Regions from separate parts of the Alicyclobacillus tolerans genome, predicted to be linked through region 3. Evidence: riboswitches for the same ligand, from Rfam matches in the RefSeq annotation. Region 3 holds a riboswitch; each other region holds the start of a gene.
The links. Region 3 has a riboswitch for cyclic di-AMP ahead of rplS (50S ribosomal protein L19). Riboswitches for the same ligand answer to the same signal wherever they lie in the genome.
Positions count from the first base shown of each region.

Region 1 (6,149 bases), 530 kb from region 3:
GATAAGAAAGGTTGCGATTGGTCTCTATCTTCAACACACTATCCATACAGCGGCTTTTGACTGCGGAAGCACGGTAAACAATGGGTTTATTTCCCGTCCAAAAAGTACGAATGAGCGTATGGTCCTGAACATGGACTGTAATATCTTCTCGAACGGCAAACCGCTCTATGGTAGCGTCCCAATCAAACGGTTGGGGAAGATCAACAAGAAAAATCATGAACGGATCTCCTTTTCAGACGGAAGTGATGAGAAACGTCTCATCAATAGATTAAGGAATTCCAAACTGTTCAGCAAATCTCTCATTGTCCTTCCTGTTTTGAAACAAAAAACTGCCCCTGCAGGGACAGTTTTTTGTTCTGAATTTGTAAAAATTGTTAAATTACGCAACCGGTGTTGTGGTGCAGGTAGTTACCGAATAGGGCACGAGCAGGATAAAGAGCACAAAGATGATGAGAAATACTACAGCCCAGCGAGTATATCCTCCAAATACTCCGTACATCTAAGAGCACCTCCCTTGAGCGGTTTCTGCTCTTACAGTACGTAGCAGTCCAGATTTATGCCATGGACATTCGCCCGATTGACAAACATCTGGTTAGGAGTTAGGAATGACCTGGCGAGCAAAAACTAAAGCATGCCCAAACCAAGTCGAATACAGTGGAACTTGGACTACTTTTCCGTATCCCCCACCTTCTTCAATGAGCATTCCGTTACCTTCATAAATCCCCACATGTCCTCCACCTGTCGGGTTATTGGCTGTTCGGAAGAAAAGCAAATCTCCTTCACGAATTTGCGACAGTGGAACAGGTGTTCCTACATGATAACGTTGATATACGGACGACGATGAAAAGCGGATGCCAAGAGCAGTCCGATAAACCCAAGCCGTAAAATTTGAGCAGTCAAAACCTACACCAGGAACCTGATGCCCCCACCAATAAGGGACACCCAGTTGGGTACGGGCTACAGCAATCACTTTGTTAGCCTCTATTTTCCACTCTGGCAAAGATGACGAAGGAGAGGTTGCAGAACTCAATCCATTTGTGTTTACAGTCGTATTTGCTGAAAGATCCGATGATGCAGTGTTTGTTGAAGAAGGAGCAACTGTTTGAGTACTATCGGTTGTTACCAGATGGACAAACCTGCTACTCGTGGTCAAAAAAACATCTTGACCTTGCCAATCAACCTCATACCAGTAGTTGTTATATTTTTTTACCAACGGTGCTTGCTCCGATAATTCTAATTTACCTACCACAGGAGAATAGATAGATGGTGAGCGAAACATGTCTACCCAACCGTGATTCGTCTCTACATATTCGCTGGAATTGGACGACAGATTTGCAGCCCAAACTTCGTTTGGCTGAACAAAGGCGAGAACTGTTGATGCAGCTGCCAAGACGCCAGCGCCTTGCCAAAACCATTTGGCAAATCTGTTGTTTTTCACAAAATGCACCTCTTTTTTATTTTATTATTTAAAATTTTCTGTTATATAAGTTTAGCAAATAAAATATAAACTTTTTAAAAATCTAACCAGTGATGGCTTTCTACAAAATCATCACTGTGCAAAAATAAACGGCCCAATTTGTTCAATGGTTGGTTGATCCCAGACCCAACTGTTAGAAGCGGTTTTGGATGGATTATAAAAAACATACGCATTAGGTACTAGATTTTCATGGTTGTCCAACACATCTTCGGCAGCGGTCCAAGCGCTAGCCACAGGAGTCTGATAGATAAAACCGTTCGTGGTACAAGTAAACTGCGCATAACCGTTCGTTTTCTGGAATATTACCCCATAAGCAGTGTTTGGGTAATCTGGATTTTGCATACGATTCCAGACAACATCCCCCACTGCAATTTGAGCATTGAGCGGGGTACCCTGAGCTTCAGCAGAAATTAAATGGGCTAACCAATATAGATTACTATTGTACGTAGCCTCTGAATCATCAGCATTTGCGGTTGGAGATGAACTTGAATTTATTTGGTTGGTGTTGGCCACAATAGAAGAAGATGTACGGCTTGAGACTGGCAAATTCAGTACTGTGCCAATCAACATATCGCGCGGAGTGACCTGAGGATTAGCTGCTTCCAATGAAGCTAGAGAGATATGGTAGGCTTGAGAAATTTTCCATAATGTATCGCCTGCTTGTACGGTGTACGTTGACATCGTATCTGCATGGGCAACCGTCATATGTGTGGCCGCAAAAAAAGATACTGCTACGACCGGAGCAGCGATTTGCAAAGTTCGCTTCTTTAAAAATTGTTTTTTCAACATAATGTGTAAACGACTCCCTCTCGAGAATTGCCTCCGAGGTTAGCTGTCGGGTTCAGGCGATCGAGTACGCCTGTCCAAATTTGGATTCACCCCTAGAAGGCGATCGGGCAATTGCATCATTCCCGCACCTTCATACTGAAAATCCCCCGTACGCTGCTATCAGCGATTCGGCTTGAAGCAGAAGATTACTAACAAGCTAACATAAAAAATTATTGAATTCATTCTAAAATAATTTACTTGATTACCATTTTTTATATAAACATTATCATTTTTCTACCTCATTGACTGATTTCATCATGATTTTTCCATGTTAGTTTCCATCGAATGGAAGTATCGCTCAACCACATGCCTAGCAAAATGAAAAAAGCTCCGAACCATGTGAAGAAACCTAACTTCTGCTGATCTAAAAGCCAAGCCACAAGAGCAGCGAATACCGGTTCTAACGTAAAAATAACTGCAGATTGAGAAGCGCTCAAATAACGTTGAGCAACATTTTGAATCCAATAAGCAATAGAGGTACCCATAATGCCGTTGACAAGCAGAGAAATAACCACTTTGGGCTGCAACCAATTTGCCAGATTCCATACTGAATGAGGGTAGACCAAAAAGGAGTATATTGAAAAACAAATTGACATGGTTGCAATTTCAACAAAAGCCAGATAGAGAGGTGAGATGAAAGGGGCTGCCTTTTCTACCATGACGATTTGTAACGCCATAAACAACGCACAAAATAAACCTTCCAGGATGCCAGGTTGCATATGAATTAATCCTGGTCCACAAAGTAGATATAAACCGCCTGCTGCGAACCATGTTCCCACCCAGACACGGACACCCATTCTCTTTTTTTTCTGAATAACCGAACTGATAAACGGTACCATGACCACTGAAAGTCCTGTCAAAAAGCCACTTGTTGCGGGTGAAGTAGTCTCTAGTCCAAAAGTTTGCAAGGCATAACCAAGCATTAATACCAGACCAATTCCTGCACCTATCCACGTCGATTGCCAATTCATTTGTTTTCGCAGGTCACGTTTCCAAAACACGAAGGGCAGCATACAAAAACTAGCTAATAGAAAGCGGATCGCCAAAAGTGGCAGGGCAGGTACATCCGAAAGTGCTGATTTCGTTAAAGTAAATGTTACTCCCCAAACCAATGTAACTAGGATTAAAGAAATCAAAGCTATAGGTTTATTCATATGTATTGTGCCTCTTTTCCCAAACGAGAACTGCAAACCTAAAGATACGGTAAAAACTCTGTCATGAAAAGAGAGGCTGGTGCATAGTCTGAATGACAAACCAGCCAATCCAATTCATTATTTTTCGATAGGGGTGAGCAATTGCTTAAGCCAGGTATGATGCCGGTAACCATTTCAGCTCTGATTGCCTCGCTGATTGCCGATGGAGCTACTACATTGGTTCCTGCTTCTCATCAGGAAACTACTACCCTGTTTCCGAAAGCGAATTCAATTTATATCAATAATGAAAATTCTAATTTACAGGCGCAAAATAAATCACAATGGCTAAAAATTAGATTACAAAAAAAAGAAAACTCTAAAAAATCGTTCATGACAAGTCTTCATACAGACCATCGGTTTATGCAAAAACATGTGGTAACCACCATCAGCAAACGAAGATTACCATTTGAAACCTTTATAGAAAAAACAACTCGTTTGCCAGTAGGTCAATACCACGTCTTGCACTCTGGCGAAGAAGGCATTGCTGAGATTAAACAGGTGCGCGTTTTTTTAGATGGTCGTATGTTGCAACAGGCCGAACACGTTCAAACCATCCGCCCCCCAACTCCCCGTGTTCTCTTAGAAGGGATTGCTCCAGTTTTACCACCTATTCAATCCCAAACTTACAATCAATCTAATCCTGAAAGTACGCTCAGTACGAGAAGCAGCAATAATTTGCAAAGTGCCGAAACTTTAACGGTGGTTGCTACGGCATACGTTGCAGGCGGAATTACTGCAACAGGAAGACCTGCTGAACCAGGCGTTATCGCGGTCGATCCGTCTGTCATCCCCCTCGGTTCGGTGGTCTATATCCCTGGATTTGGAGACTTAATTGCTGCCGATACGGGAGGCGCTATTCAGGGAGATCGAATAGACATCTGTATGGCTACCGAACAAGAGGCGTTGGATTTTGGTAGAAGGACACTCACACTGTACGTGCTGAAGCCTGGTTCAGCATCCTAAGTTCAAATCCCTCACCGTAAATTTAGCAGATGATATATGAGTAACGCCGGCTCGAAGGGAGCCGGCTACCATGAGGAAAAGTTGGTGCTTCATACAAAAGCAGAACTTACCACCACCAAGCCCATGGCCAAAATGCAGCTATAGCAAGCCAGGGCAAGAAAAAGAATGGCCACCATGCTTCTTCAACGTCTTCCTGCGATCCGTTCTTGCGGGTTAAGACTTCGTATTGTGCTTGCTCTTGACAATTGGCTGGCTGCCATTGACCACGCAAAGGGCGCAGGTAGATTCCATCGTTAGTGACGGAATGCAGGATACCGTGATGGATGGCTCCATTATGAGTGCGAACAACTACACGCTGCCCCACATATGGTGTGACATGCGCACGAGTCACCATGTCTACTCTCCTCCTATAGAGTGAATTTCCACAAAACTGGTTTGTGGTCATCTACACTCTACGCGAAGGAAGGATTTGGACATCACGATATTCGTCCACATGGACGAGCGGAACTTGGCATATTTATAGATAAATTGTGTCATCCATCATGTCAAATGTGCTATTGATCTAAAATTCATTCCACCCCAGCAACGAGAGAGAAACAATTTACCAACCCATTCTTTCCCGCAAATTAATAATTTGTGCTATATGGTGTCTGTTATGCCAAGAATAAACACCGAGCGCTTTATTTAGGTCCCACACCCCACTTACAGGATGGACAAAAGTACGTGTAAAATCTTTATCAGACATATTTTTGAGTAAAATGGACCAACGTTCATGAATCAATGTAAACAACTGCAACGATGAAGCAATGGGCACATGAACGTCAGGAAGTTCTGCCCATAAGTTTTCTTTGACCGCCATGATTTGTGGATTATCTTCGGTTAAAGCGCTCTTAAATCTTGCATACACTAACATATCGTTTTCAGCCAAATGATGGACAATTTGTCGAATCGTCCAGCCTCCATCACGATAGGGTATGTCCAACTGTTCTCCTGATAATCCTTCAACAGCATGATTCAGTTTGGAAGGTGCTTCAACAATATCTTGAATCCACTTCCCCCTATCCAATTCTGTTACATTTTCAACGAATACAAATTTTCCGATTGGATAGCGAATATCCTCCATCAGTCTGCCTCCTGAGATGCTTTTTCTCTATTCTTTGCAGATCACTTTGCAGAAGAATACATCATTAACCAACTGTTTTGCCAGGTTCCTTCATGAATTTCATGATGTTGTAAATACTTCCATTTACGAAAACCCGCTTTTTCATAACAGCGGATAGCTCTTACATTCCATTCAAACGGATCAGCCACAATTCGATGAACTTTGCAATCCCATTCTAGATATTGCACCAATGATGTCACTAATAAAGTACCTATGCCCCGATTCCAAAAAGAAGTCTCACCGATGAATAGATCTATACCATAAATCAATTCTTCCTTACGTAACCCATATTCATTTTTTTGTTGATCGGGTAAAGCGTAAAACTGGACATAGCCAATATTTTCTCCTCTATATTCAACTATGCAAGCTGTTATTCCACGGAGGTTTTTTGACCCATATAACCTGGAAATTTTAGCCATATTATAGGATTGATCTCTACCTTCGTAAAATTCGAGAACTTGTGATTGAGAAAGCCATTTGACCAGCAGAGGGTAATCTTGCATTGTTAATAATCTTACAGACAGCA
Region 1 is NZ_JBMGNK010000002.1:2,025,828-2,031,976, forward strand. It holds gene ACOJUR_RS10180 (DNA-3-methyladenine glycosylase family protein) at 1-217, opposite strand, end outside; gene ACOJUR_RS10185 (C40 family peptidase) at 593-1,438, opposite strand; gene ACOJUR_RS10190 (cell wall hydrolase) at 1,550-2,266, opposite strand; cyclic di-AMP (ydaO/yuaA leader) riboswitch at 2,279-2,449, opposite strand; gene ACOJUR_RS10195 (DMT family transporter) at 2,545-3,459, opposite strand; gene ACOJUR_RS10200 (G5 and 3D domain-containing protein) at 3,601-4,461, shown strand; gene ACOJUR_RS10205 (LSm family protein) at 4,568-4,855, opposite strand; gene ACOJUR_RS10210 (YfiT family bacillithiol transferase) at 5,063-5,584, opposite strand; gene ACOJUR_RS10215 (GNAT family N-acetyltransferase) at 5,626-6,149, opposite strand, start outside.
Region 1: another riboswitch for cyclic di-AMP. It lies ahead of ACOJUR_RS10190 (cell wall hydrolase); the one in region 3 lies ahead of rplS (50S ribosomal protein L19).

Region 2 (6,149 bases), 720 kb from region 3:
AAAAGGTTTCATATACTCACTCCGCTCAGCCAAGCTGAATTACTATTTTCGAAAAAACCAGTGATTCATGGCTTGTTCAACAAGTTAACCCTAAGATGAAATTTTACCATTTTAGCAATAGCGATGATCATATAAACAATTTAAATAGTCAATTAAAAAATCATAGAGTACTACTGCATGATTGATTAACTCATTCTTGGCTCCGTAAACGAGTGTTACGGGGCTTTCTGTCACCCATTTTTTAATTTTATTTAGGGCTTCTTGGTGACTTAGACTAGTTGTTAATTCTTGATTATAGAGAATACGAAATTCAGAAAACCGTTGTGCAGGATTTTCATGAAACCATTTCCGTAATCTATCTGTTGGTGCAATTTCCTTTAGCCAAATGTCAACGTAAGCCTCCTCTTTTCGAATTCCTCGCGGCCATAATCGATCGATTAATATACGTGTACCGTCAGAAGGATCAGTTGGTATATAAATACGTTTTAAGTACAAGTTTTCATGTTTCATACCAGGCATAATCCTTTCAATTCATAGTTCATTACTGAAAAGATGATTCATAAAAAGGTAACACAACATATACAAAATTTCTGTTGTGAAGTAACCCATGGTCTCAAAGGAGCTTGCGTCAACATGTTACAATTTTTTGTGAGCGGATCGTCCAAATCGGTGACGAGCGAGGGAGTGAGTGGGAGTGTATATCCCAAAATCGTTTCAATGGCAAGATGAAGATGAAATTTCAGAGTTTATAACTCGTCATTCCTTTGCCTTACTTATAACTTCAGAGGACAATCATCCTCTTTGCACACATCTACCCATGTACTATGACAAAGATAAACAAATGCTGCTTGCGCATATGGCCAAAGCCAACTCTCAATGGAGAGCAATGGATGGTAGCCCTTGTTTATGTATCTTTTCTGGCCCGCATGCATTCATTTCACCGGAATGGTATGATCTTCCTCAATCGGTACCAACTTGGAACTATGTGGCTGTACATATTCAAGGAACCTGTCGGTTGGTTAAAGACGAAATCGAGTTAGAAGAAATTCTTGAAAAACTGATATATGCATATGAACCACATTCAAAACTTCCTATGGATTCTAAGCAGCATTATTATCAACAAATGATGAAAGCTATTGTAGGTTTTAAAGTTGAGATTGATTTAGTTGAAGGTTGCAAAAAATTGAGTCAGAATAAACCTTTAGCTGTTCAACAACGTGTAATTGAACAATTACAGGCGAAAAATGATTGGAATGACGTCCAAGTTGCTCGCTGGATGCAGAAAAATATTGTTCAAAAATAAAATCAATCTTCTTCAAATGACAGTGGGAAGGAATATCCTTATTATACGCGAAAGCCTATCCGTGTGTATGGATAGGCTCGCTAAGAATTATTTTCTAAACCAAAGGTTTTCCTTGCTTACTTCATTTGGCCGGATAATTGACTTTCTGCATATGCGACCAAACGTTTGGTGATTTCCCCACCTACGGAGCCGTTTTGACGTGAAGTCGTTTCTGCTCCGAGATTAACACCAAACTCATTTGCAATCTCCCATTTCATCTGATCCAGGGCACGGCTTGGTACGAGTTTTTCGTTGTTGTTTGCCATTTTCAGTTCCCCTTTCAAAAATGATTTTGGACTGCAAAGTTATTATGTGAGAAGTTTAGTTTTCTATACACAGATTAAAAAATCGAAGGGTGACAGATTTGATTCGATTGCGCGGACATCATCTTTTATGCATGCTTGGCTTTCGAGGAATGGGTTATTCAAAAGAATTCGTGGAGCATATGAAGAATGTTTATAACCAATTGAGAATAGAGCCACAAACAGAAGTACTTATTGTCACGGGACCAGATGAATTGTGTCATTATTTTCCTGATAATCAATGTTATCATTGTGAAGATAAAAATGTTGCAGATCGCGATCAACAGATTCTAGTTAAATTAGGATTACACTCTGGTCAAAAACTGGCTTGGCAGTCAGTTGAAAGTAGAATTCGTCAGCATATGCATCCTTCGGATATAGCCGTACTTTGTAGTACGTGCAGTTGGCGCTCCTATGGAGTTTGTGAAGAAGGAGTTCAAAGAATTAAGGAAGGTTATTCATTATTACCACTCCCGAAAAAGTCAGTTTGAAATCTGATTTTTTCATTTTTTAAGCATTCCAATCTTCAACGATTAATCATATGTTGAGCCGTTAATCGAAGTCGTTCTAACATAAATTCCTGAACAGAATGGTCTATCCCAATTTGATTGAGTGACTCTTCCATACAACGTATCCATTCGCTCGCATGAGCTTGAGTAATAGGATGTGCAAGATGTTTGGCTCTTAACATTGGATGACCATACATATTTGTATAAAGCGAAGGCCCTCCAAAAAATTGAGTCAAAAACATCAATTGCTTATCACGCACAGGTTTTATGTCTTCTGGAAATAGAGGACGTAGGAGTTCATTTTTTTGGACTTTTGTATAAAATATGTCAACCAGATTGGCTATTGTATTTTGACCGCCAATCGCTTCATAAATAGATTTAACTTCCATACTCCAATAAGCCTCCTGCTTTTTCATTCAACCGTATATAATTTTGCTGCAGTATGCAAATTATTGGTGAAACAAGACATAAAGCAATCCATTGATGTGCGAATTTTGATCCAGTCAGTATTCCTACAAAAATGAAAAGAGAGATTGAGAAAATACTGGTCAAGTTTAGGGGTTTTTTCGTATAATGGGTCTACATGATGAGAAAGATTGGTTAAAACTGGGGGAGACGGGAGGCAATCCATGCAATTGTGTGATTTAAGCTTGAGATATGTGGCTGGATTACTTACCGAACTTGAAAATAAACGTTTTGAGCGCCATTTACAGAATTGTGAAAAATGTCGGCAAGAAGTTGAAGAATATGTATCTTACCGTAATCTCATGATTCAAGAAAACAAGAATCAGCAAATTACAGAAACAGACACGCTACTTACTCATGCTAAAGTGTATGTATTTCCTCAACGGCACTTACAAAATCAATCTCGAATGGGTAAAATATTTGGTTTAAAAGCTCGTTCCTTTTTTATAAAAGTACCCCAATCTATTGCGGCTTTAATGGTAATTGCTGTTGCTTTCTTTTCATTTTGGGCACATCTGCCAGCCCATCAAGTGGTCGTCAAAGCTGAGGGAATTGTAACTCGAGAAGTACCTCATTCCGTAACGGTGAAATTTGATTCAGTTTTGAGTAAAGCTCATGAATTAGAAAATCGTTTGGAAAACTATAGACTTCTTTCTAACTATTTTGCAATGAAATTATGACAAAGTGTTTGTTAGCATAAAGTCCGAACCAAAAAACAGCCGAATCCTATTTAGGGTACGGGGGATACAATTTGGGGTGAATGCGCCAACGCGCATGGGCGACCTCCGTCCTAACCCGTCAACTAACCTCGGAGGCAAGGGGAGGACTTTATGAAAATAAAAGCAGCCTTATTGGCTTTAACATCCATTGCAGTATTTTTGCCTGCTACCAGTCAAATTGCAATGGCAAAAACTTATCATCGTACACCCATTTATTCGTTTTCCAGCAATAGCTACGTCAAATCTCAATTGGCGTATAACGGTCAACTACCTCCAGGAGTCACTTATCAGCCATCTGTTCAACCGTTAGCTGGAATTCACGCGACACCAGAAGAGAAGTTTCAAGCTATATTGACAGTAGCAGAAAGTAAGTTAGGTACTCCCTATCGATGGGGGCATAACGAAGATAGAGGTCAGTATGGCTTTGACTGCTCTAATTTTACAGCCTATGTTTATCATCATGCGCTCGGCTATGTTATGAGTGGAGCTTCGCAAGTACAATATCACGATGTAGGTTGGCAGGTACCTATTTCGGATATGCAACCTGGTGATTTGGTTATTTTTAACCATGGTGGTCATGTTGCGATTTATATTGGAAATGGTCAGATGATTGAAGAAGGCGGCGGTTTGGGTAAAGTAGGTATTGCACCTTTACATCCTGGAACGTATTGGTACAATCACATCACTACTGTCAAACGTATGTTTTAAAAGTGAAACTTTCTATAGGGCTTGTTCCTCTCGTCATCTTTAGATGACTTTAATATGTTGCCTTATGGATAAACAGGTTTTTTCTTTCTCCTGTTTACATTTGGCAGAACATATTACAGGGGGACAAGCCCTTTTTTTTATTCATGACTCCACAAGTTCTTCATAACCATCGGACAAATACTTCAACACCTAGAAGGCCACTTTTATTAATCTATGACGGAGAATAGGAATCGGGTGAAAGTGGTGTTTATCGATTGCTCAAAACTACTCAATCCAAATGGTTAACATTATCTACAGCCGCTGTAGGAGCCATCTATGCTGCAGGTTTTTTCTATACGGAACCGACAGTTCAGGCATTAAATCCACAGATCTTAGATCAAAAAAATGCAAGTGAGTCCAACAAGGTATTCCATCAAATGGGAAAAGAACATCACGAGACTAGGTCATTCCACAAAGCATTATCATCAACAACAACTTCTGCAAATCATCAAACATCAAATTCAGACAAGTCTCAACATAAGAGCGATAGCAGTTCTCTTTATAAGGACGGTATTTACCAAGGAGTGGGCACGAACGCTTATGGTAGCGTCGGTGTTTCTGTAACGATACAGAATGGAAAAATCACTCAAGTGCAGATCACTCAATGTACCACTCATTATCCACAATCCGTTATTGATCCGGTTTTACCAAACGAAGTTGAAGCTAAGCAGACGTGGCAAATTGATATTGTCTCTGGAGCCACAGCAAGTACTCAAGATTTTGCTATGGCTGTCTATCAGGCTTTGCAAGCTGCAAAGGCTTAAATGGAGGAATTTATCCTGAGCAAAGAACTTCAACTCTATCATCATCAAGTGCTTGCTTTAGGTACAAAAGTTGATTTTTGGGTTTCCATAGAGGGTAATTCATCTGAAGATGTTAGAAAAAATTTGCAACAAGCAATTTCAGTTTTCAACATCGTAGAGGAAACCTGCAGTCGTTTTCTTGAACACAGTGTGTTACGACGTCTTTCACAACAAATTGGTGAGGATGTTCAAGTACCTGTTCTATTATTCGAGGTTATCCAATTCAGTTTAGAATTGGCCAAGATGACTCATGGACGATTTGACCCGACCATAGGTGGATGGCTAGAGAAGGGTGGTTTTGTCACAAATTATTTGACAGGAAACAAATTGGATTTATGCGAAAACATAGATTTTAATGCTTCCTATCGTGATGTAAAGCTTGATGTGGAGAAAAAAACCGTTCGCTTAATGAAACCGCTCCTCTTGGATGTGGGAGCTACCGCAAAAGGGCTAGCACTTGATTTGGTAGTTCATTGTTTTTCTGAATATCCAGGATTTTGTATCAATGCTGGTGGAGATGTGATCGCCAGAGGTATACAACCTAATGGTGAGCCGTGGAAGATTTCTATTCGCAATCCGTTTTCTCCAGAAAAGAAAATAGGATATTTACTTTTTTCCGATGCTATGTCTGTATGCACTTCTGGAGGCTATGAACGTCTTAGTCCCGTTATTAAGGGAGAACATCACATCATCTCTGGAGTAGATAAACAATCTCCTCACCATGTAGCAAGCGCTACAGTTATGGCTCCAAATGCTATGTTGGCAGATGGTTTTTCCACGGTGATGATGCTCCTGTCCCCTCAAGAAGGATTCCTTCGTCTGGAAGAGGCAGGTATTGAGGGATTACTTGTTTTATCTGACGGAAGTGTGCAAATGTCTAAAAAAATGGAGGACTATTGGCATTGCGAAAAAACAAACGTGTTCCAAAACGAAAACAACAAGTAAATTTGCATTCATTAAAAAAATATATGTCTACTCCTAAAGGGACTTTAATGGTCATTCTACTCCTGTTATCTGTTAGTAACTTTTTAGCGAGTGGCTCATTGACGGGAATTTTTCATATACTGATTGCTATCGTTTTTGCAGTTTTTATCGATGGCATTGTAGCCATATGGCGTGCCTATCCGCGAAAATTTTCCGATGGAGCATGTATCAGTGGGTGGATTATTGGGTTGATTTTAGGAGTTCAAGAATCGATTTGGATTATTTTTGCAACTGTGACACTGGCTATGGTGTCAAAACATCTTTTAAGCCATGGTCGA
Region 2 is NZ_JBMGNK010000002.1:2,217,404-2,223,552, reverse strand. It holds gene ACOJUR_RS11260 (Dam family site-specific DNA-(adenine-N6)-methyltransferase) at 1-33, opposite strand, end outside; gene ACOJUR_RS11255 (DUF488 domain-containing protein) at 112-510, opposite strand; gene ACOJUR_RS11250 (FMN-binding negative transcriptional regulator) at 695-1,303, shown strand; gene ACOJUR_RS11245 (alpha/beta-type small acid-soluble spore protein) at 1,420-1,608, opposite strand; gene ACOJUR_RS11240 (DUF1284 domain-containing protein) at 1,698-2,135, shown strand; gene ACOJUR_RS11235 (globin domain-containing protein) at 2,171-2,542, opposite strand; gene ACOJUR_RS11230 (anti-sigma factor family protein) at 2,783-3,298, shown strand; cyclic di-AMP (ydaO/yuaA leader) riboswitch at 3,326-3,447, shown strand; gene ACOJUR_RS11225 (C40 family peptidase) at 3,449-4,045, shown strand; gene ACOJUR_RS11220 (FMN-binding protein) at 4,300-4,848, shown strand; gene ACOJUR_RS11215 (FAD:protein FMN transferase) at 4,849-5,832, shown strand; gene ACOJUR_RS11210 (RnfABCDGE type electron transport complex subunit D) at 5,790-6,149, shown strand, end outside.
Region 2: another riboswitch for cyclic di-AMP. It lies ahead of ACOJUR_RS11225 (C40 family peptidase); the one in region 3 lies ahead of rplS (50S ribosomal protein L19).

Region 3 (6,149 bases):
GAGTCAATTGCAGCTTTTAACCGCAGAAGAGAAAAATGCGTTAAACCGCTGGCATCGGCCGTCTCTCGTTAATCACAGCGGAACTTTGGTAGGAGAGATTCGTCCCGCTTTCGAACTTCAGATTCGCTGAACTTAATGGCTTTCGTGAAATAAGGGGCGGGGTTGTTCCTAATCAGTGAAACGGGAGTGAATTCTTTGTTAATGCAGGAGTCTGAGCGCGATCAATCACATCTTCCGCGCCATGCCAGGTTAGGTCTCAAGCATCACCGCGTTGCTAGATACGCCATGGTATTATACATGGCGTATCCCATTGTCGATTATGCATTGCGTCTACCGCATATCCATCCCATTGGTGTTATTTGGGATGTCGTAGTGCTACTCATATTAGCTGTTGTAGCATTGCGACGTTGGTTGGCAGGCGAAAAACCCAAATTATTTCTCTGGCAAAAATTTGCCGGCTGGTACATTCTATTCTGCTTCGCTATGATGTTTTCTAATATTGGACAACCTATTCTTGCTGTTCAAGGGTTGCGGGATGACATTTATTACATGCTCTATACTTTTTTAATGCCTTTTGTTGTCGATGAAGAAGATGTGCCAAAGTTACTTCATGTTCTTGCTTCTACCGCTGTTCTAATTGGAGCAAATGGAATTTATCAGTATGTCACCAAAGCTCCGGTCCCCCAAGCGTTTAATGACGTCAACGAACATGTTCGTACCCGTGTCTTTTCTGTATTACAGAGTCCGAATGAAATGGGCGCATTTACAGCTATGACTTCACCACTTTTAATCAGCTTAGCTATTCGTGAAACCAATCGCTGGAGAAAAATGTTTTATATTCTTGGCGCTGTCTTTTGTCTAGCTTCGTTACTCTTCAGCTATACACGAGGAGCTTGGTTAGCTTTTGCGTTGTCATTGTTGATTACCGCGCTCATTTTTGAGCGGAGATTGTTACTGATTCTTTTAGTCGTAGGTGTTGTGGCATTCTTTCTACCATCTATACATCATCGATTTGCTGATTTGTTCTCACCGGTCTATTTTCTTAAATCAGCTGAAGCAGGCCGCATTGCCCGTTGGTTAACGGCGTTTGATCATATGGCGGCAAATCCTCTTTTTGGCGCAGGCTTAGGCCATTACGGAGGACAAGTTGCTGCAACTTATCGAGGTGGAATCTACTCCGATAATTACTACGCAAAGACATTGGGCGAATCTGGATTGGTGGGGCTTGTTCTGTTTGCTGGTATGCAACTTTCCCTTCTTTATGAGCTGTATAAAAAAGTTGCCAAAGCAGCTTGGGGACGAGATAAGTTTTTAGCTATTGGAGGATTTGCAGGTATTTTAGCGGTTGTGATTCATAATTTCACAGAAAATGTATGGGAATACAATCCCATGACAGCTCTGTATTTTGCTTTTTTAACTCTCTTACTGATTTGGGGATATGGGCGGTTTGGCAAGGAGGTGCAAGATGGACAAAACATTGAAGCGTAGTCGTCGATGGCTTTGGATTGTCTATCTGCTTTGGGCGCTGTTTGTCAATGCTATGAATCTTTGGGTTGTTAAACCATTGGTTGAAGATTTTGCTTTGCTTGGCGTACTGGCTGTCATCGTGATTATTGTGCTCTGGCTGACAACTATTCGCATCCAATCGCGCAAAAAATGGATTACTTTCACGCTGTTTGCTCTTTTGCTTGGTCAAGGAATTTCAAGCGTATCCTTTTATCCTACAGGGTTGCGTGTGCTTTTTACTGTCATCATGCTTCTGGGATTGTGTATTTTGGCTATATGGTTTACGAAAGCAGGTTGGAAGACCGTACTGGTTTCTGCGGCTGCAATTTTGCTGGTGAATCTATGGCTTCCCTACAGTGAATGGCCGTTTTTGACACATTTTAAGATCGTAAAATATGGAAAAATGAGTTTGATTCCTGGAGATATTCCTGCATTGCCTTGGTCGACCATTTCAACTCCGCAAGGACCTGCACTTGTCACTTTCAATCGTGTATTACCTAGCAATGCAGAACTTAGTGATTTAGCTAGTCAAGCTACAAGTAAGCCTGACTCTCTGTATAATCTTTTACAGACCGCTCAACACGAGTATGAGTTAATGGAAATACTTTCGGATCACGGCAAAGCAGTAGTTAAACCGCTACCGTTGAGTGATTTAGCTCAAGTTTCACTTTGGAATTTGGTGGCGCCTACATTCCCCTTGTCAGTTTCACATTGGAAGATTGTCAATCAACATGCCATTATGTATTTGACGGCTCCAGTTTCACCTGCCAGCGCCGCAGCATTAGGTTTAGAACCAGCCAGTTATTCAGGCAATTTTCTGGCTTTGGCTGCACAAACCTGGGAGCAAGATCAAGAGCAATGGAATCAATTATTATCTGACGCAAATGTTACACCTGCAAATCCACCCTTGCAGATTCAAGGAGGACTTTTGACCGGAAGTTGGCAAGGTCATACAGTGCAAGTTCCAGTCAAAACGCAAATTATTCTTGGTGAAGGCTCATTTACTCGACCAGGCGCCAATCAGGTATTGCTCGAAGGAGCCAATTTACTGCAAATTGTCAGTTTAACTCAAAATAAAGTAGTAGCTAGCTTCCATGCTTCGTTGACACAATCACTACCGCATGATATTGTGATTGGTCCGCTTACCAAGGGTGGACCAGATGCTATTTTTGTCAACGCTCAAAGAGCCTATATTTTGTCGGTCAATAGTGCAGGACAGTTTCGTACAGTATATGAGGCTCCCCTTGGTTCCTCGTTGCGTTTTGAAGCTGTATTACCTTCTGTTGGAAATCGAGCACCTGAAATTATCACGGATGATCCAAGTGCGATGAGAGACGTGCCAACTCGATATTTCTCTTCTTATCTATATCGAGATCATCAACTTTATCGAAATTGGCGTGTATATCGAACCAACGTTGTCAATGTAGAGCCTGTTCATTGGCAACCAGGTAAGGTTGATTTAGCTCTTTCAATATACGGAACGGGTGAATATTTAATCATTCAACGTTCGTATACGCCAGTACTCCCAGTCTCTATTGGTATTTTTATAATCATTGGTCTCATTGGCTGGGGACTGCGCTTGAATGACAGAAGAAAGCGGGTGAAAGCAGATGAAGTCCAATAAGCTATGGATTGTAGCTGCATTGCTTGGTTGTTTTGGACTGGTTGGATGTTCGCCAAAACCTCTGACCACCTTAAATCAAGTGCCACCCATTTCTTTAGCGAAAACGGATGCTGAAGCATGGCCCATCATTCAGACGGCTATTCACAAGGGGCTTCAACTTCATCAATATCAAATTAAGGCTAGTGTTAATTTAGTTGATAATTCTATAAATCCATCATTTACCGTCTATGGTTCAGTTGAAAAACCAAATGAAGTTTCGTTAGGTGTACATGAGGGAGACACGAATATTCAATTTTTTCAGCAAGGGCAGTCCGCATTCTCGTTTGTCAATGGTCACTGGACACCTTCTGATCCTTTGCCAAGCCCCGATGTATTTCAAACGTATGCTAAAGTGCTAGAAGGTGTAGAGAAGATGGGAACGCCTGTGTATCTGCAGCCTCAACAATATGTGGTAGACGAGTATTGCTGGGTGTTCACCATGATTGTCCCTGGTGTGGATGTGGAAAAATTAGCCACATGGGATGCGGGAGAAGTGTTTCCAGCCAGTTCGCATGTTTTAATGACGGTCATGGTCGGAAAACGCAGTGGTCAAATTCGTGAAGTAGAAACGAGTTCGGTGGGTTCTATATCGGAAGTGGGACCTATACAAATTTCTACAGACACCATTCTGTTTAACCTGAATAAAAAATACGCCAAGGTAAACATTCCTTTGTCACTTGTAAAACAATTCAAAGATTAGAGTTTATATCATTTCAGATATGCTCATCAGTTGGCAAAACAAGCAAAGAGGCATATAATAAAGTATGCCGTCGCTGAATTCCTAAGAGAAGCGGAGAACCCAATCACAGGGGTGAATCATCAGTCTTTCACTGATGTAGGGAATGCCTGCTCCCGAACCCGTCAGCTAACTCCGTAAGCGTTGCGGGCAGTTTTACAATGGTGGCGAGTAATCGTCAATTGTAACTTTTAAGAAATGCTTCTTTTTAGGAATGCCGCGATGGACTTTTCCATCGGGGAGTTGGTAAGCATGAACAAACATGCAGAGCTCCCACAGTGGGAGCGAGATATGGAGATTTTGCATCATTTGAGGAAGATGCGTTCCTCGCAGCAAGCACGGAATTCAGTCTCTAAAATGCTGGACGAAGACAAAAAGCTAAAAGTAAAGTTTTCTACTCGCACGTCTCCATCTTAATACATGCATTTTGAACAGGTAGTCGTACGACTACCTGTTCTATTGTACCATTTTATATTAGGTGAAATTTTTAAAAAATTGACCTTGATGAATTTATATGGTATATTATCGCGCGTGATCTCGACGGTCCGCTGCTTGCAAACAAGCATGAACGTCGAAGGTAAGGGAGGAAAATCCTAGATGAATTTACTTCAAGAAGTAGCGCGGGAACAATTACGTACAGATATTCCTAGTTTCCGCCCGGGAGACACGTTGCGTGTGCACGTGAAAGTTCGTGAAGGTCAGCGTGAGCGTATTCAGGTTTTTGAAGGCGTGGTCATTCGGCGTCGTGGTTCAGCCATCAGTGCTACCTATACTGTGCGCAAAATATCTTATGGTGTTGGTGTAGAAAGAACATTTCCATTACACTCTCCAAAGGTAGAAAAGATTGAAGTTATGCGTCGCGGTAAAGTTCGTCGAGCGAAGTTGTACTATTTGCGTGGATTGTCTGGCAAGGCTGCACGCATTAAAGAAATTCGCTAGTTTAAGCCGTACGCTGATTTGCGTTAGTAAAAGTAAATGCGTTAAGAAAGGGCCGGGTGGCCCTTTCTTAGTTTTAGTATTTCAGTATACGTTTCATCTGTGGTAGTTTATCGGATCTGATTTCAACAGAAAATTATATGTGATGGAAGTGAAAAGATATTGCAAACGATTCAGTGGTTTCCTGGACATATGGCCAAAGCACGTCGGGAAATTCAAGCTTCCATAAAAATGGTTGATGCAATTATTGAGTTAGTCGATGCGAGATTGCCAATGGCCAGTTCCAACCCTTTGCTGAAAGATTTAATTGGAGCACGGCCACGCTTGCTTGTGATGACTCGCAAGGATCTGGCAGATGAAAGCCAAACGAAGCAATGGTTGCAGAAATTTGAACATCAAGGTATTTCAGCTATAGCTGTCGATGCGCAAACGGGTAGTCAAGTACAGCGGATTATTCCTGCTTTAGAAATGGCAGCTAAGGCTAAACGCGAACGGGAAGCGCGTCGGGGCATGCGACCACGTCCTCTGCGTACTATGGTGGTGGGTATACCCAATGTGGGCAAATCATCGTTAATCAATAGATTGGCTAAACGTTCTGCTGTAAAAACAGGTGATCGTCCGGGAATTACAAAAGCCCAGCAGTGGGTACGTATAGGTAGCATTGAATTGCTGGATACCCCTGGAGTGCTTTGGCCCAAAATAGATTCCCCTGAAGATGGGTATCTCTTGGCTATGAGTGGGGCTATAAAACCAGAAATTTTAGATCATGTAGATTTGGCGTTACATGCACTACAATTCTTAATTCGATATTACCCGCATCTGGTTGAAGAACGATGGCAAATTGAAGCGCGCTCCTATGCTTCATATTCTCTCGATGAACCTGAAGGAGCGGAAGCGTTTTTAGATTTGTTTGAAAAAATGACCCGTATGAAAGGCATGTTAATGTCTGGTGCGCGTCCGGATTTAGAACGTATGGCAGAGTCTCTACTTCGTGAGCTGCAGACGGGTAAACTGGGCAGAGTGTCTTTTGAATGGGTACACGGGGAAGAATAGAGTGCTGAGTAGAATGAATCAGCCATTAACGGATAGATTATTATTGATGATCTCGATAGAATAAGCAGTGTCTTTTCAATGTTAAACGGTTGCTAAGTTGATATGGCAAAATTGCTTTTTATTGAAAGGATAAAGTTTGAAAATCAAAGGTGGTGTACATGCTGGTTCGTTCTTGGCAAATGGAACGTTGGCTTGTAGGTTCAAAACAAGTTTTACTTGCAGGAGTAGACGAAGTAGGTAGGGGGTGTTTAGCGG
Region 3 is NZ_JBMGNK010000002.1:1,497,376-1,503,524, forward strand. It holds gene ACOJUR_RS07370 (asparaginase) at 1-130, shown strand, start outside; gene ACOJUR_RS07375 (O-antigen ligase family protein) at 202-1,488, shown strand; gene ACOJUR_RS07380 (hypothetical protein) at 1,466-3,130, shown strand; gene ACOJUR_RS07385 (hypothetical protein) at 3,117-3,869, shown strand; cyclic di-AMP (ydaO/yuaA leader) riboswitch at 3,931-4,064, shown strand; gene rplS (50S ribosomal protein L19) at 4,503-4,844, shown strand; gene ylqF (ribosome biogenesis GTPase YlqF) at 5,004-5,894, shown strand; gene ACOJUR_RS07400 (ribonuclease HII) at 6,053-6,149, shown strand, end outside.

Region 4 (6,149 bases), 460 kb from region 3:
CAGAAATGGCGGAAACAACGCGATCGAACTTATATAAGGGCTGGCAGAAAGCAGTGAAGAGAACCATGCATTGGGAAAGTGATGAAGAATAATGTGATGAATTTTGGTTGAGAGACGAATGAGCCGCAACCAGGTAACCGACTTTTGTCAAGGGTACAGGTTTGCGGCTTTCTTTGTGAAAGCCAAATTGCAGTTGAATTAAAAAGGGCTTTGTGATATGTTTGTAAAGTCACTCTAAAAGGCTCGGTAGCTCAGTCGGTAGAGCAGAGGACTGAAAATCCTCGTGTCGGCGGTTCGATTCCGTCCCGAGCCACCAGTGTCGTGTAAGGCAGAGCGTAAGAGATGAAATGTGCGGAAGTGGCTCAGGGGTAGAGCATCGCCTTGCCAAGGCGAGGGTCGCGGGTTCGAATCCCGTCTTCCGCTCCAAAAGCAGTCGCGGCAAGCAGGATTCTCACCCAAGGGTTCCCCCCTTCGGGGACTAGCGTGGACTGTCGCCCACGCGTCGGAATCCCGTCTTCCGCTCCAAAAGAATAATGCTCGTTATGACTCCCTACAGCTTCTTGGACTCAGGAAGCTGTTTTTTATTTCTCTCCCATAATGATCCATATATGCCTAGTGTCTGTTTTCCATTTTGCAGACAATTGAGTTAGAATTATGACTAGGTCATAAAAAAGAATAGGATTCATAGGATGAAGTAGTGCAAATGATTGGGGGAAGTATGAGTGCACGACCGTAATGTAACGTATGATGTGGTCGTGGTGGGCGGTGGCTCGGCAGGAGTAGCGGCAGCGGTAGGCGCAGCGCGAATGGGTGCATCCACTTTGCTTCTGGAGAAAAATCCTTACTTTGGCGGTGCCGCGACGCATAGTTCCGTGTTAACCTATTGTGGTTTCTTTGCTCAGCAAGATCCTCTATTGCAAGTCGTAGGTGGAGTAGGAAATGAATTGCTTGAACGGCTGCGTAGATATGGCGTATATCGGGAGCCTTATCGCAATCCTCGCACTGGAAACGTTATAGTTCCACTCGATAGTGAATTAACGAAATTGGCATTGGACGATCTCGTTCTTCAACATCGTGTGACGCCCTTACTACATTGTCAGGTGATTGAAGTGGAGCGCAGTGGAGACTGCGTATCAACGGTCATTGGCTACGATCATGCGGGAAAATTGAGGATATCAGCGCAGGCGTTTGTCGACGCAAGTGGTGATGCTGACTTGTCAGCCTTGTCCGGAGCAGAAGTTGTTCAGGGTAGTCCGGAAGGCATGGTACAAGCAAGTACATTGGTGATGCGTATTGGTGGAGTCCATCCATCAGTTTCGCTGGACAAGTCCATATTCGAGCAAGCTATTCAGAAGGCCAAGCAAGAAGGTTATCATCATTTAAGTAAAGAGCGTGGTATGCTTTTGCGTCTGCCTAAGTCTGGGGATGTTTTGGCGATGTTTGCGGATGAGGACGTGGATGCCTTGCAATCTGCTCAATTGACCAAAGCAGAAATTTCTGCAAGAAAACAGGCGTGGGAGTATATGGACGTCTTCTGCAAGTATATCCCAGGATTTGAGAACGCTTATTTAGTGCAAACAGGTCCAGCTATGGGAGTGCGTGAAACCAGACACGTACTTGGCAATTACATACTTTCCGGTGAAGATGTTGTGAACGGTATTCGACATGATGATGCAGTAGCACGGGGTGGCTGGCCCATTGAGATTCATCGACCGGGAAAACCAGCGGAATATCTTTCCATTAAGAATCAAGCATACTACGACATACCTTTGCGTTCACTCACCGTACGTGGTTTCAAAAATCTTTGGTGTGCCGGCCGAATTATTTCTTGTGATGCATTAGCTTTTGCATCTGTTCGAGTCATGGGTACTGCATTTGCCACTGGCCATGCTGCCGGAGTAGCAGCTGCCTATTACGCGGCTACAAAGAAGTATGATGTCACTGCTATTCGTCAGGAACTGATTCAGCAGGGAGCTTTGATATAATCCCGTTGAGGCTAGCAAGCTAGAAAGACTATCTGCAGAACTTCAGAAAATGGGGGAATTCGCTGTGCGCAAAGCTAAAGTATACGTGCCTGATACGGTAGCTGTAGAAGCGATTGACATGCTGCGGCAAGATTTTGAAGTTGTCTATACCCCCAAAGAAAATGCTGTTACGCCTTTGTCTGAATTGCTGGAACGATTGCAAGATGTGGATGGCCTGCTTGTATATCCACGCGTTCCGATTGACAAGAATTTATTGGATCAAGCACCAAATTTAAGAGTAGTAAGCAACATAGCTGTAGGGTATGACAATTTCGACTTATCGGAAATGGCGAAACAGAAAGTGGTTGGCACCCATACTCCTGATGTTCTGACTGAAACTACAGCAGATTTAGCCTTTGGCTTACTTCTCGCCGCAGCAAGACGCATACCTGAGGCGGATGCTTTCGTCAAATCTGGGCAATGGCATGCTAACGTTCCGAATTTGCTGGCGGGTACAGATGTGTATGGGAGGATAATAGGAATTGTAGGCATGGGACGAATCGGCACCGCTGTAGCACGCCGAGCGTTGGGTTTTGGTATGCGCGTTCTGTATTACAATCGGAGACGCCGGTCAGATATTGAGAACACCATGCATGTGCACTATGTTCATTTAGCCCATCTTTTGCAGACGAGTGATTTTGTAGTTGTATTGACCCCACTGACTGAAGAAACGGTTCATTTGATTGGTCGATCACAGTTAGAGCAAATGAAACCAAACGCATATTTGATTAATGTAGCCCGAGGGAAAGTAGTAGATGAACAGGCTTTGATTTTCGCTTTACAAAATGGTTGGATTCGCGGAGCAGGTCTTGATGTTTATGAGAACGAACCCTTGCCATCAAATCATCCATTTTTACATATGAACCAAGTTGTCACTTTACCTCACATCGGGAGTTCGACAGTGGAAACACGCAAAGCAATGGCACTATTGGCAGCAGAAAATTTACGCTGCGCCTTGCTTGGCGAAAAGCCACCGCACATGGTTAATCCTGAAGTATGGGATGGTAAATAGTCACTGTCCAACAGCGATCAATCCAACTTCTTGATGGCTCTTTCTTCTTGTCCAATCAAGGCAAGTCTATTTAAATAGAAAAAAATTTTCATGAGGTGGCTAATTTATGGTAAAAAGGATTGACCAACCAAGCGATATTTCGGTATACTTCCGCCAGACGTCGACATAAAACGCCGAACCCTCTTGGCGTCGGGGGACGGGGGACATTCTTTTTTGGGGCGAATCCTAAAGAGCTGAATATTCTATTTTTTCTATGCTTTTTTGGTAGGGCGCTCACAAGCTGCGGCCCGAGCCCGTCAACTAACCTCGTAGGTGCACAGGGAGCTTAAGTGTGAAAAAAACAGTTAAATTTGCGCTGTCTTTTGCTGCGTTTGCAGCCATGAACACATCTGTCGTTTTTGCCGCCACCACATCTTTCACAGTTCAACCCGGAGATTCCCTCTACCTTATTGCTCAACGCTATCACACATCTGTTGCCAGCTTGAAAACTTTAAATCATCTCAGTGGAGACCTGATCTTTCCTGGTCAGCATTTGGAAGTAGAGACCAGTGATGTTGCTGGCGACTTGCAACCTGCAACAGTTTCTACACAAGTGGTAACCGTTCAACCCGGACAGAGTCTTTGGTCCATCAGTCAAGCGCATGGTGTTAGCCTCAGTCAGCTTGAGCAATGGAATCACCTCACCAACAATTCCATCTTGCATGTAGGAGAAAAAATTCAATTAAACGGCCCATCTTCATCTTATGCTACGGATAATCTCAGTGCTCGTAGTGGTGGACCCATGTCGACCAACTTGTCAGAGGCCGTATTAGGAGAAGAGATTGCCCAGTACGCCAGGCAGTATGTCGGCTACCCTTATGTGTATGGTGGAATGAGTCCCAGTGGCTTTGATTGCTCTGGTTTTGTCAAGTTTGTCTATGCGCATTTTGGTATCTATGTTGATAGAACCAGCTATGGACAATTTGCAGAGGGTGTACATATTTCTGAATCTGACTTGCAACCGGGCGATTTGGTGTTTTTTGACACGGACGGACATGGACCTTCCCATGTGGGCATTTATTTAGGTGACGGTGAATTCATCAGCGCACAAACTCCAACTTCAGGTGTTCAAATCGCTTCGCTTTACAATGAGTATTATTGGGCTCCCCATTATATTGGTGCTACAAGAATATACTAATCTAATGGTCTTGAAATGTGATTGAAATTGGCTGTATTTGATTTGAAAAAAGGGTTCGGAGTGCATCGTTTGTGAATGCACTCCTTATTTATGCATGGACAACTCCTTTTATGCTAGGCATAAACCGTTTCAGGCTTTTGGCAACAAGTCATACCATACTGTGAAATGTGCCGAGAAGGAGGTTGTCAATCATGGGTGTATTTGGTGGATACACACAGTGGGCAGTCGTATTTCTCATTATCTTTGTTTTGTTCTTCTTGCTTGTCCCAACTGTCAAAGCAGCAGGTTGTGGCTGTGGCTGCGGTGGAGCCTGCGGTGCACTGTATTAAGTGTAAAACTAGCGCCGGCGGGAGAAGACAGGGTTGTCTCTCCCGATTTTTGTTTGGAAACGTTGGTTGTGACAGGAAAATGTCAAAACAAAGCGAATCGATAACATGCGTCAGTAAAATGTTGATTACATAGCGGACTTAATGGAGAAAGAGCAAAAAAATATCGCATTCATCTTTTGATATTGATTTTATGTAGGGAGGTTTGCCAACTTGGTTTCTTATCAAGTTCCTCAATGTCGTGAATGTAAATCTCCGCTAACAGTCGTTGAGCACCATATTCATGAATATATGCGTCAAATACGCCCGAGTGGCAAAGCGGACAAGCCATTTAAAGGGTCTTTTCGTCATTATACGAATGAAATTTTAAAGTGTGAAAAATGTGGACAACGTTATTTGGCTAGAAGAGATGAACTAGGGCGCTTTTTAAGAGGGAAAAAAATAACTCGACCCATTGGAGCGCTAAAGCTTTGAATACTTGCTAAAGTTAGCAGTGCATGGTATGACCTGCGGTTTGGCAATCTAAATGAAAATCGTGCTGATTTTGCAGTGAGGAAAAAAGTGACATGGATTGATATAATCGGTCAGTGCGTAAATTGAGTGCAGAGAGGATGAAGTCACTGTGCAAGTTGGCCTAATTGGTCTCGGCAAAATGGGACATAATCTCGGATTAAATTTGATGGATCACGGTCATGAAGTCATAGCCTACGATATTAGCCAGGATGCAAGACGTACTTTTGAACAATCTGGTGGTCAAACGAAAGAAACCATTGCCGATTTGGTACTTTCTCTCAACCAACCACGCGTTATATGGGTTATGGTGCCGGCGGGAAAAATTGTCGATGAAGTGCTTGAGCAAGTGGTTGTTCATTTAGATGCTGAGGATATCGTTATCGATGGAGGTAATTCACATTACCAAGACACCTTGCGTCGAGCGAAAAATTTATTCTCTAAAGACATATACTTTTTTGATGTGGGAACTTCGGGGGGCACTTCGGGTGCGCGCCATGGAGCCTGTTATATGATAGGCGGCGATAAAGAGAAATTTGCACAGATTGAACCTCTTTTTCGCGATACGGCAGTGGACGAAGGCTATTTGTACACGGGCAAAGTCGGAAGTGGACACTACAGTAAAATGGTGCACAACGGAATTGAATATGGCATGATGGCAGCTATTGGAGAAGGATTTGAGGTGCTGCACCGCAGTGGTTTTGAGTATGATTACAGAGCTTTGGCGCACGTCTGGTCGCATGGCTCTGTTATTCGCGGTTGGTTGATGGAGCTGACAGAGAAGGCGTTTGAAGAAGATCCGCAACTCGATTCTATTCGCGGTGTTATGCATTCTTCAGGAGAAGGAAAATGGACGGTTGACGAAGCCTTGAATTTGGAAGTTCCTACACCTGTGATAGCCATGGCCTTGATGATGCGTTATCGATCACGTGAAAATGATACGTTTACCGGCAAAGTGGTTGCAGCTTTACGCAATCAGTTTGGTGGACATGCTGTGGAAAAAGCATAACCATCCATATCTTTCTAGCGCGATCGAGATAAATAAATGAAAAGATGGATTTCTATATCAACTGCCACGGGTGCATTCCTTGGCAGTTGTA
Region 4 is NZ_JBMGNK010000002.1:1,039,146-1,045,294, forward strand. It holds gene glpK (glycerol kinase GlpK) at 1-92, shown strand, start outside; tRNA gene ACOJUR_RS05165 (tRNA-Phe) at 241-316, shown strand; tRNA gene ACOJUR_RS05170 (tRNA-Gly) at 352-426, shown strand; gene ACOJUR_RS05175 (FAD-dependent oxidoreductase) at 723-1,985, shown strand; gene ACOJUR_RS05180 (2-hydroxyacid dehydrogenase) at 2,050-3,036, shown strand; cyclic di-AMP (ydaO/yuaA leader) riboswitch at 3,198-3,365, shown strand; gene ACOJUR_RS05185 (C40 family peptidase) at 3,368-4,213, shown strand; gene ACOJUR_RS05190 (hypothetical protein) at 4,405-4,542, shown strand; gene ACOJUR_RS05195 (hypothetical protein) at 4,753-5,013, shown strand; gene gnd (phosphogluconate dehydrogenase (NAD(+)-dependent, decarboxylating)) at 5,162-6,058, shown strand.
Region 4: another riboswitch for cyclic di-AMP. It lies ahead of ACOJUR_RS05185 (C40 family peptidase); the one in region 3 lies ahead of rplS (50S ribosomal protein L19).